DNA from 2 places in the Glutamicibacter sp. TV12E genome. Region 2 is predicted to be linked to the other one. Evidence: riboswitches for the same ligand, from Rfam matches in the RefSeq annotation. Region 2 holds a riboswitch; the other holds the start of a gene.

Region 1 (3,405 bases), 400 kb from region 2:
GCTTCGTGCTGCGGGCTGCGGCGAACAACAAGGTAGCCCAAGCCCAGAACCAGGAACCAAACTGGCGTGACCAGCAGGGCGGCAAAGGTATCCGGCTGAGTGGTCAGCGCCCAGAGGATGAATCCGAAGAAGACCAGCACCGCATACGGCATGACCCGTCCGCCGGGAACCTTGAAGCTGGAAGCGTCGTGCAGGTGAGGGCGGCGGGCGCGGAAAACCAAGTAGCTGAGCAGGATGATGGTCCAGACGAACATGAAGCACAAGGCCGACACCGTGGTGACCAGGGTGAAGGCGCCCATGACCGAATCACCGCTGTAGAGCAGGACGACACCGGCCAGCAGGAACATGCAGGAGAACATCAGTGCGTTCTTGGGAACCTTGCGGCGTGAAAGCTTCGCAAAGCCGGCCGGAGCGTCGGCTTCCAAGGCCAGCCCGCGCAGCATGCGGGAAGTGGAGTAAATGCCGGAATTAGCGCTGGAGGTTGCACTGGTGAGCACCACGAAGTTGATGATGCCGGCAGCCCCAGCCAGCCCGGCCAGGGCGAACATCCCAACGAAGGGAGAGTTCTCGGAGGAGAACAGCTTCCAAGGCTGGACGGTCATCAAGATGATCAAGGCGCCCACATAGAAGAACAGGATGCGGACCGGGATGGAGTTGATGGCCTTCGGAAGGGTCTTTTCGGGATCCTTGGTTTCGGCGGCAGTTGTGCCCACCAATTCGATGCCCACGAACGCAAATACCGCGATTTGGAATCCGGCTACGAAACCCATGAACCCGGTGGGGAACATTCCGCCGTTGGCCCACAGGTTCGCGATTGATGCGGTGGCACCGTTGTGCTGGAAGCCGGTGATGATCATGACCAGGCCAACGACGATGAGCGCGCCGATGGCGACGATCTTGATCAGCGCGAACCAGAATTCGGTTTCGCCGAAGGCTTTTACTGTGGCCAAGTTCAGCACCAGCAGCAGCGCGATGCAGGCCAAGGCAGGAATCCACAGCGGGAGGTCGCCCCACCAGAAAGCAACATAATGGGCGATGGCGACGACGTCCGCAATGCCGGTGACCACCCAGCAGAACCAGTAGGTCCAGCCGGTGAAGAAAGCTGCCCAGGGACCCAGCAGGTCGCCTGCAAAATCGGCAAAAGTCTTGTAGTCCAGGTTGCTCAGCAGCAGCTCGCCCATCGCACGCATGACGAAGAAGAGCATGAAGCCGATGATCATGTAGACAAAGATGACCGACGGGCCGGCGACGGAGATGGTTTTGCCGGAGCCCATGAACAGGCCGGTGCCGATGGCGCCGCCAATGGCGATGAGCTGGATATGCCGGTTGGATAGTCCGCGTTCAAGTGTGGGATCAGAACTGGTGGTACTCATGCTGGTTGCCTTCCAGGAGTGTGGCGTGACGCCTAGCAACTTACTTTGCTGGGAACGCCAGACTCGCCCGGCTCCGGGAAGGCAACGTCAGCCCGCTGCGCTGAGAGCAGCTGCTGCCTATGCCGCTGGAGAGAGCCGTCGAATCGGAGGCGCTGAAAGCGTCACTGTTCGTGGTCCCTCCCCAATCTGTATATGAACCTGAGAGTTTTCACTTCAACCCGACTACTGGGCGAAGCTTGCTCCTTCGGTGAGCACAGTTCATTCTGTGCTGCTTTCCAGAGTTGCCTTCTCGTGGCGGTACGGGTGCCTGAGAGTTTCCCGGGGAGGAAATTGCTCCTACGGCGCCCGCCCTTGGTGAGGACGGGTCTCTCCCGCCACGCATCAGCGGCATATGTGGTGATTGCCATCACAGTATGCGCAGAACTGTGAATGTGATGCAAGTCGCACGACTGAAAGTTTTATTGTTGCCTCGTGGGCCGTCCCACAGGAATGGCCGCGAGCCGGCTTTGCGGATATCGCGGGAATCCGGGCCCTTGTCGGAGGCAAGGGGAGGTGCTGCAGGCGGTCTGCTCGAAACTGTTCCCGCACCTGACTTGAACTCTTGTCCCAACCAGCAGGGTGGTCGCCGTCATCAAGAGCGATGAATGGCAAGTACGCATTGGGATGCCAGTGCTCGATTGCTTCAGGACTCGAAGTGATCTGGCGCAAATCATGACGATGAAAGGAGGGAATCTGCAGGCTATGGCCTATGGCGAAGACGGAGTAGCAACCCTGGACGAGGTCATGAGCTTGAGTGAAAGCGGATGCTTCGCGACTTTCAAGCAAGTCATGACCTGCGTCGGGGAAGCGCAGCGGGCCGGGCGCTATTTGCCGAAGCGGCGCAGTCGCAGCGAGTTGAGCACCACCAGCACCGAGCTGGCCGCCATGGCACCGCCGGCGATCATCGGGTTCAGCAGCCCGAGGGCTGCGATCGGGATGCCCGCGGTGTTGTAGGCGAAGGCCCAGAACAGGTTCATCTTGATGGTTGACAGCGTCTTGTCCGACAGGTCGATGGCTGCGGCGACCTGGTGCAGGTCGTTGCCCATCAGGGTGATGTCGGCCGCCTCGATAGCCACATCGGTGCCCGAGCCCATGGCGATGCCGAGGTCCGCCTGGGCCAGGGCGGGAGCGTCGTTGACGCCGTCGCCGACCATTGCCACCACGCGTCCTTGCTCCTGCAGCGAGGCAATGGCCTTGGCCTTGTCCGCTGGGAAGACCCCGGCGAACACGTCTGCGGACTTGATTCCCACTCCGGCGGCGACCTTGGCCGCCACCGACTGGTTATCGCCGGTCAGCAACACCACGCGCAGTCCACGCTGCTGCAGTTCGCTGATCGCTGCGGCACTCGAATCCTTGACCTTGTCAGCCACGGAGATCACGGCCTGGAACTCGCCGTCCACCGAGACCAGGATCGCCGTGGCGCCCTGGGATTCTGCGTCGGCGAGCATGGTGCGGGCCTGCTGGTCGAGATCGGTGCCCTGGGTGGCGAGCCAGCTGGCGCGTCCGACCACCACCTTGCGGCCCTCGATCACGCCGAGGACTCCGCCGCCGGGATCCGACTCGAAGCCGGTGACCTGGGCCAGCTCGCCCTGGGCTGCTGCGGCCTTGGCGATGGCCTGGGCGATCGGGTGCTCGGAGTGGTGTTCCACGGAGCCCGCCAGCTTCAGCACCTGCGCCGGGTCGACGCCGTCGAGTGCTGCGGTGCCCAGGTGGGTCATCACGCCGGTGGTTACGGTGCCGGTCTTGTCCAGCACGATTGTGTCCAGCTTGCGGGTATCCTCCAGCACCTGCGGACCGCGGATCAGGATGCCCAGCTGGGCGCCGCGTCCGGTGCCCACCAGCAGGCCGATCGGGGTAGCCAGGCCGAGGGCGCAAGGGCAGGCGATGACCAGCACGGCGACCGCGGCGGTGAAGGCGGCGTAGATGTCACCGGTGGCCAGCCACCAGGCCAGGAAGGTGAGAACCGCGATGCCCAGCACAATCGGGACGAAGA
Region 2 (3,405 bases):
ATCGACCCCGCCGAGCCAATGGCCACCTACTGGCCGGAATTCGGCGCTGGCGGAAAAAATGCCTTGAGCGTCGGCGAAGTACTCAGCCATCAGGCCGGTGTCCTCGGCGTTCCCGGGGGAGTGCCCAGCCAGGTGCTGCTGAACTCGGCAGAATACGCCAAGGTCCTGGCCTCCATGCCAAGCATCTGGCCGCTGGGCCAGAATATCGTGGGCTACCATGCCATCACCATGGGGGTGCTCATGGAAGAACTGGTTCGCAGGGTCACCGGCAAGGAACTCAAGGAGATCTTTGAAGAGCGCATCCGCAAGCCGCTGGGGGTGGACGCCTATATCGGGCAGGATCCTGCGTTGGAATCCCGCTACCGCGACGTCTTGCCGGCGGCCGAAGCTCCCGCCGAATTTTTCGACCCCTTCTCACCGGCTGGCCTCGCCGTGAACTCCTCCTCCGGGTTCGCCCTGGAAAGCGGCCCGGTGTACAACTGGCACGAGCTGGCCAATGCGGCGCAGGTACGTGAACTTGGCCCGGCTTCCATGGGCGGCGTAGCCAGCGCCCAGGGCCTGGCTGCCATCTACGCGGCGTCCTTCGGGGCGGTTCCTGCCCTCGGCGCTTCGCGCGGATTGCTCAGCGAAGACACCTGGTCGCGAGTATCCACCGAGCTGGTCTACGGCCATGACCGCACCAATGGATTGCTGCAAGCCTTCGCACTGGGATTCATGAAAGCCACCGCGCGCAACAACTACGGCTCGATTTTTGCCTACGGGCACGATGGCGCGAACTCCTCCCTGGCTTTCGCGGACCCGGCCTACCAGTTGGGCTTCGGCTTCATCCCCTCGCGCAGCGAAGGTGCCAGGGAAACCTCCACCGGGGTGCAATTGAGCCAGCTGTGCCGCCAGCTCATCTTGGCCAAGGGCGCCAAGGCGAAATCCAGCTAGCCGCAACGGCACAACGCAAAATCATCAGCAAGACGAAGTGGGATTGAAGTGAAGAAGTTTTTGGCATTAGGTGATTCATTCACCGAAGGCGTCGGCGATGTTGATGCAGAACGTCCAAACCAGGTGCGCGGATGGGCTGATCGAGTTGCCGAAGTGCTCGGTGCCCAGGGGGATTGGGAATATGCCAACCTTGCGGTGCGCGGCAAGAAAATTGGCCAGGTGATCAACCAGCAACTGGACCAGGGGCTGTCCATGGCCCCGGACCTGGTGAGCATCTACGCCGGCGGCAATGACATTTTGCGTCCCACCGCGGATTTGGACGCGCTGATGCGCGGCTATGAGGGAATGGTCCGCCGCTTTTCCGAGGCCGGTTGCACCGTGATGCTCTTTACCGGTTTTGATACCGTCGAATCCCCGCTGTTTTCCAGGACTCGCCCGCGCACTGCCATCTACAACGAGAAGGTCCGCGAGATCGCCGACAAGCACGGCGCGATCATCGCCGACTACTGGCGCTGGCGGGAATTCTCGGACCTGCGGTACTGGGCGGCAGACCGCCTGCATATGAATGAACTTGGCCATGCGCTGATGGCCTCCAAGGTGCTCAACGTCCTGGGCGAAGAGCAGGTGGCCGAGGGCAACTGGGCCGAACTGATCCAGGCTCCGGTGCTGCCCGAGCTGGCCGTGAACTCGCGCGGCGAGAAGCTCAAGGAAGAATTGGGCTGGGCCACCGAGCATTTGGTGCCGTGGCTCAAGCGCCGCCTGACCGGAACGTCCTCTGGAGACTCCTTGTCAGCCAAGTATCCCGAGTACGTTCGGCTAGCCGTCCCGGCGAGCTAGAAGTTTTGTGACAGTTTTTCTGCCGAGGCGTCTTTGATGTTCCGCGCGAGGCAGGTAACATGGTTGTGTGCTGCGGGTCTCCGACCGGCAGCGTGCGCCATAGACGGATGGCGGGAGAGCCCCGTTCACACCATGGACGGGCGCCGTAGGAGCAATTCCTCCCCAGGAAACTCTCAGGCCCCCGTACCGCCATCACGAGGCAACTCTGGAAAGTAGCCGGCCAGTACCGGTTCACCGAAGGTGCAAGCGCCCGGCTTAGTTGGCCGGACGCGTAAAACTCTCAGGTAGTGCAACAGGGATGGGGAGGCAAAGCGTCCTTCCTTTGGCATGCGCCAAGACAGATCCCCGTGGAGACTCCAGCACCATGACCAGCACGCAGATTTCGGCTTCTACGAATAGCGAATTCGTTGCCCGCCATATCGGCCCGCGTCCTTCCGACGTAGACACCATGCTTCAGACTCTGGGCTACAACAGCCTCGAAGACCTGATCGACACCGCCGTTCCGGCAGACATCCGCCAAGACGCCATGCTGGATATCCCAGCCGCCCTGAGCGAAACCCAAGCACTAGCCCACCTGCGTGACCTGGCCTCCAAGAACGTCATGAAGACCCAGATGATCGGCCAGGGCTTCTACGACACCATCACCCCCGCGGTGATCCGCCGCAACATCGTGGAAAACCCGGCCTGGTACACCGCCTACACCCCGTACCAGCCAGAAATCTCCCAGGGCCGCCTCGAAGCCCTGCTGAACTTCCAGACCATGGTCATGGACCTGACCGGACTGCCGATCGCCAACGCCTCGCTGCTGGACGAATCCTCCGCCGCCGCCGAAGCGGTGCTGATGATGCGCCGTGCCAACAAGAAGAAGGCCAAGGGCAAGACCGTCCTGGACTCCAACATCTTCCCGCAGACCATCAAGGTCGTGCAGGGCCGCGCCGACGCGCTGGGCTTCGAAGTCGAGGTCGCTGACCTCTCCGCAGGCCTGCCAGAAGGCGACATCTCCGGCATCGTGCTGCAGCAGCCAGGCAGCAACGGCTCCATCTCCGAGCACACCGGCATCATCGCCGCCGCCAAGGAAGCCGGCGCCATGGTCACCGTGATCGCCGACCTGCTGGCACTGACCATGATCACCCCTCCAGGCGAGCAGGGCGCCGATATCGCCGTGGGCAACACCCAGCGCTTCGGCGTGCCGCTGTTCTTCGGCGGACCGCACGCAGCCTACATGGCGGTGGCCGATGGCCTGACCCGTTCCATGCCAGGACGCCTGGTCGGTGTTTCGGTGGATGACGCAGGAGTTCCTGCCTACCGCCTGGCCCTGCAGACCCGCGAGCAGCACATCCGCCGCGAGAAGGCCACCTCCAACATCTGCACCGCCCAGGCATTGCTGGCCATCTGCGCCTCGATGTACGCCGTCTACCACGGCCCGGCAGGCCTGAAGCAGATTGCATCACGCGCCAACAACCACGCCCGCGTGATCGCCAGCTCGCTGGTTGCCGGCGGATTCACCCTGGCCTCGCAGACCTTCTTCGACACCGTCGTGGTGAACGTCGAGAACGCCGGGGAAATCATCGCCAAGGCCATCGCCGCGGGCATCAACCTGCGCAAGGTCAGCGACACCCAGGTCGGCATCTCCAC

The links. A riboswitch is a leader RNA that binds a small molecule or an ion and turns the genes downstream of it on or off. The one in region 2 is predicted to bind glycine.
Region 1: it holds a riboswitch for glycine, as region 2 does, so the genes downstream of both, cycA (D-serine/D-alanine/glycine transporter) here and gcvP (aminomethyl-transferring glycine dehydrogenase) in region 2, are expected to answer to the same signal.

What each region holds. Positions count from the first base shown of each region.
Region 1 is NZ_JBQVVF010000001.1:1,775,040-1,778,444, forward strand. It holds gene cycA (D-serine/D-alanine/glycine transporter) at 1-1,373, opposite strand, end outside; glycine riboswitch at 1,550-1,657, opposite strand; glycine riboswitch at 1,659-1,757, opposite strand; gene ACT7DV_RS08330 (heavy metal translocating P-type ATPase) at 2,237-3,405, opposite strand, start outside.
Region 2 is NZ_JBQVVF010000001.1:2,175,269-2,178,673, forward strand. It holds gene ACT7DV_RS10175 (serine hydrolase domain-containing protein) at 1-933, shown strand, start outside; gene ACT7DV_RS10180 (SGNH/GDSL hydrolase family protein) at 982-1,770, shown strand; glycine riboswitch at 1,872-1,969, shown strand; gene gcvP (aminomethyl-transferring glycine dehydrogenase) at 2,135-3,405, shown strand, end outside.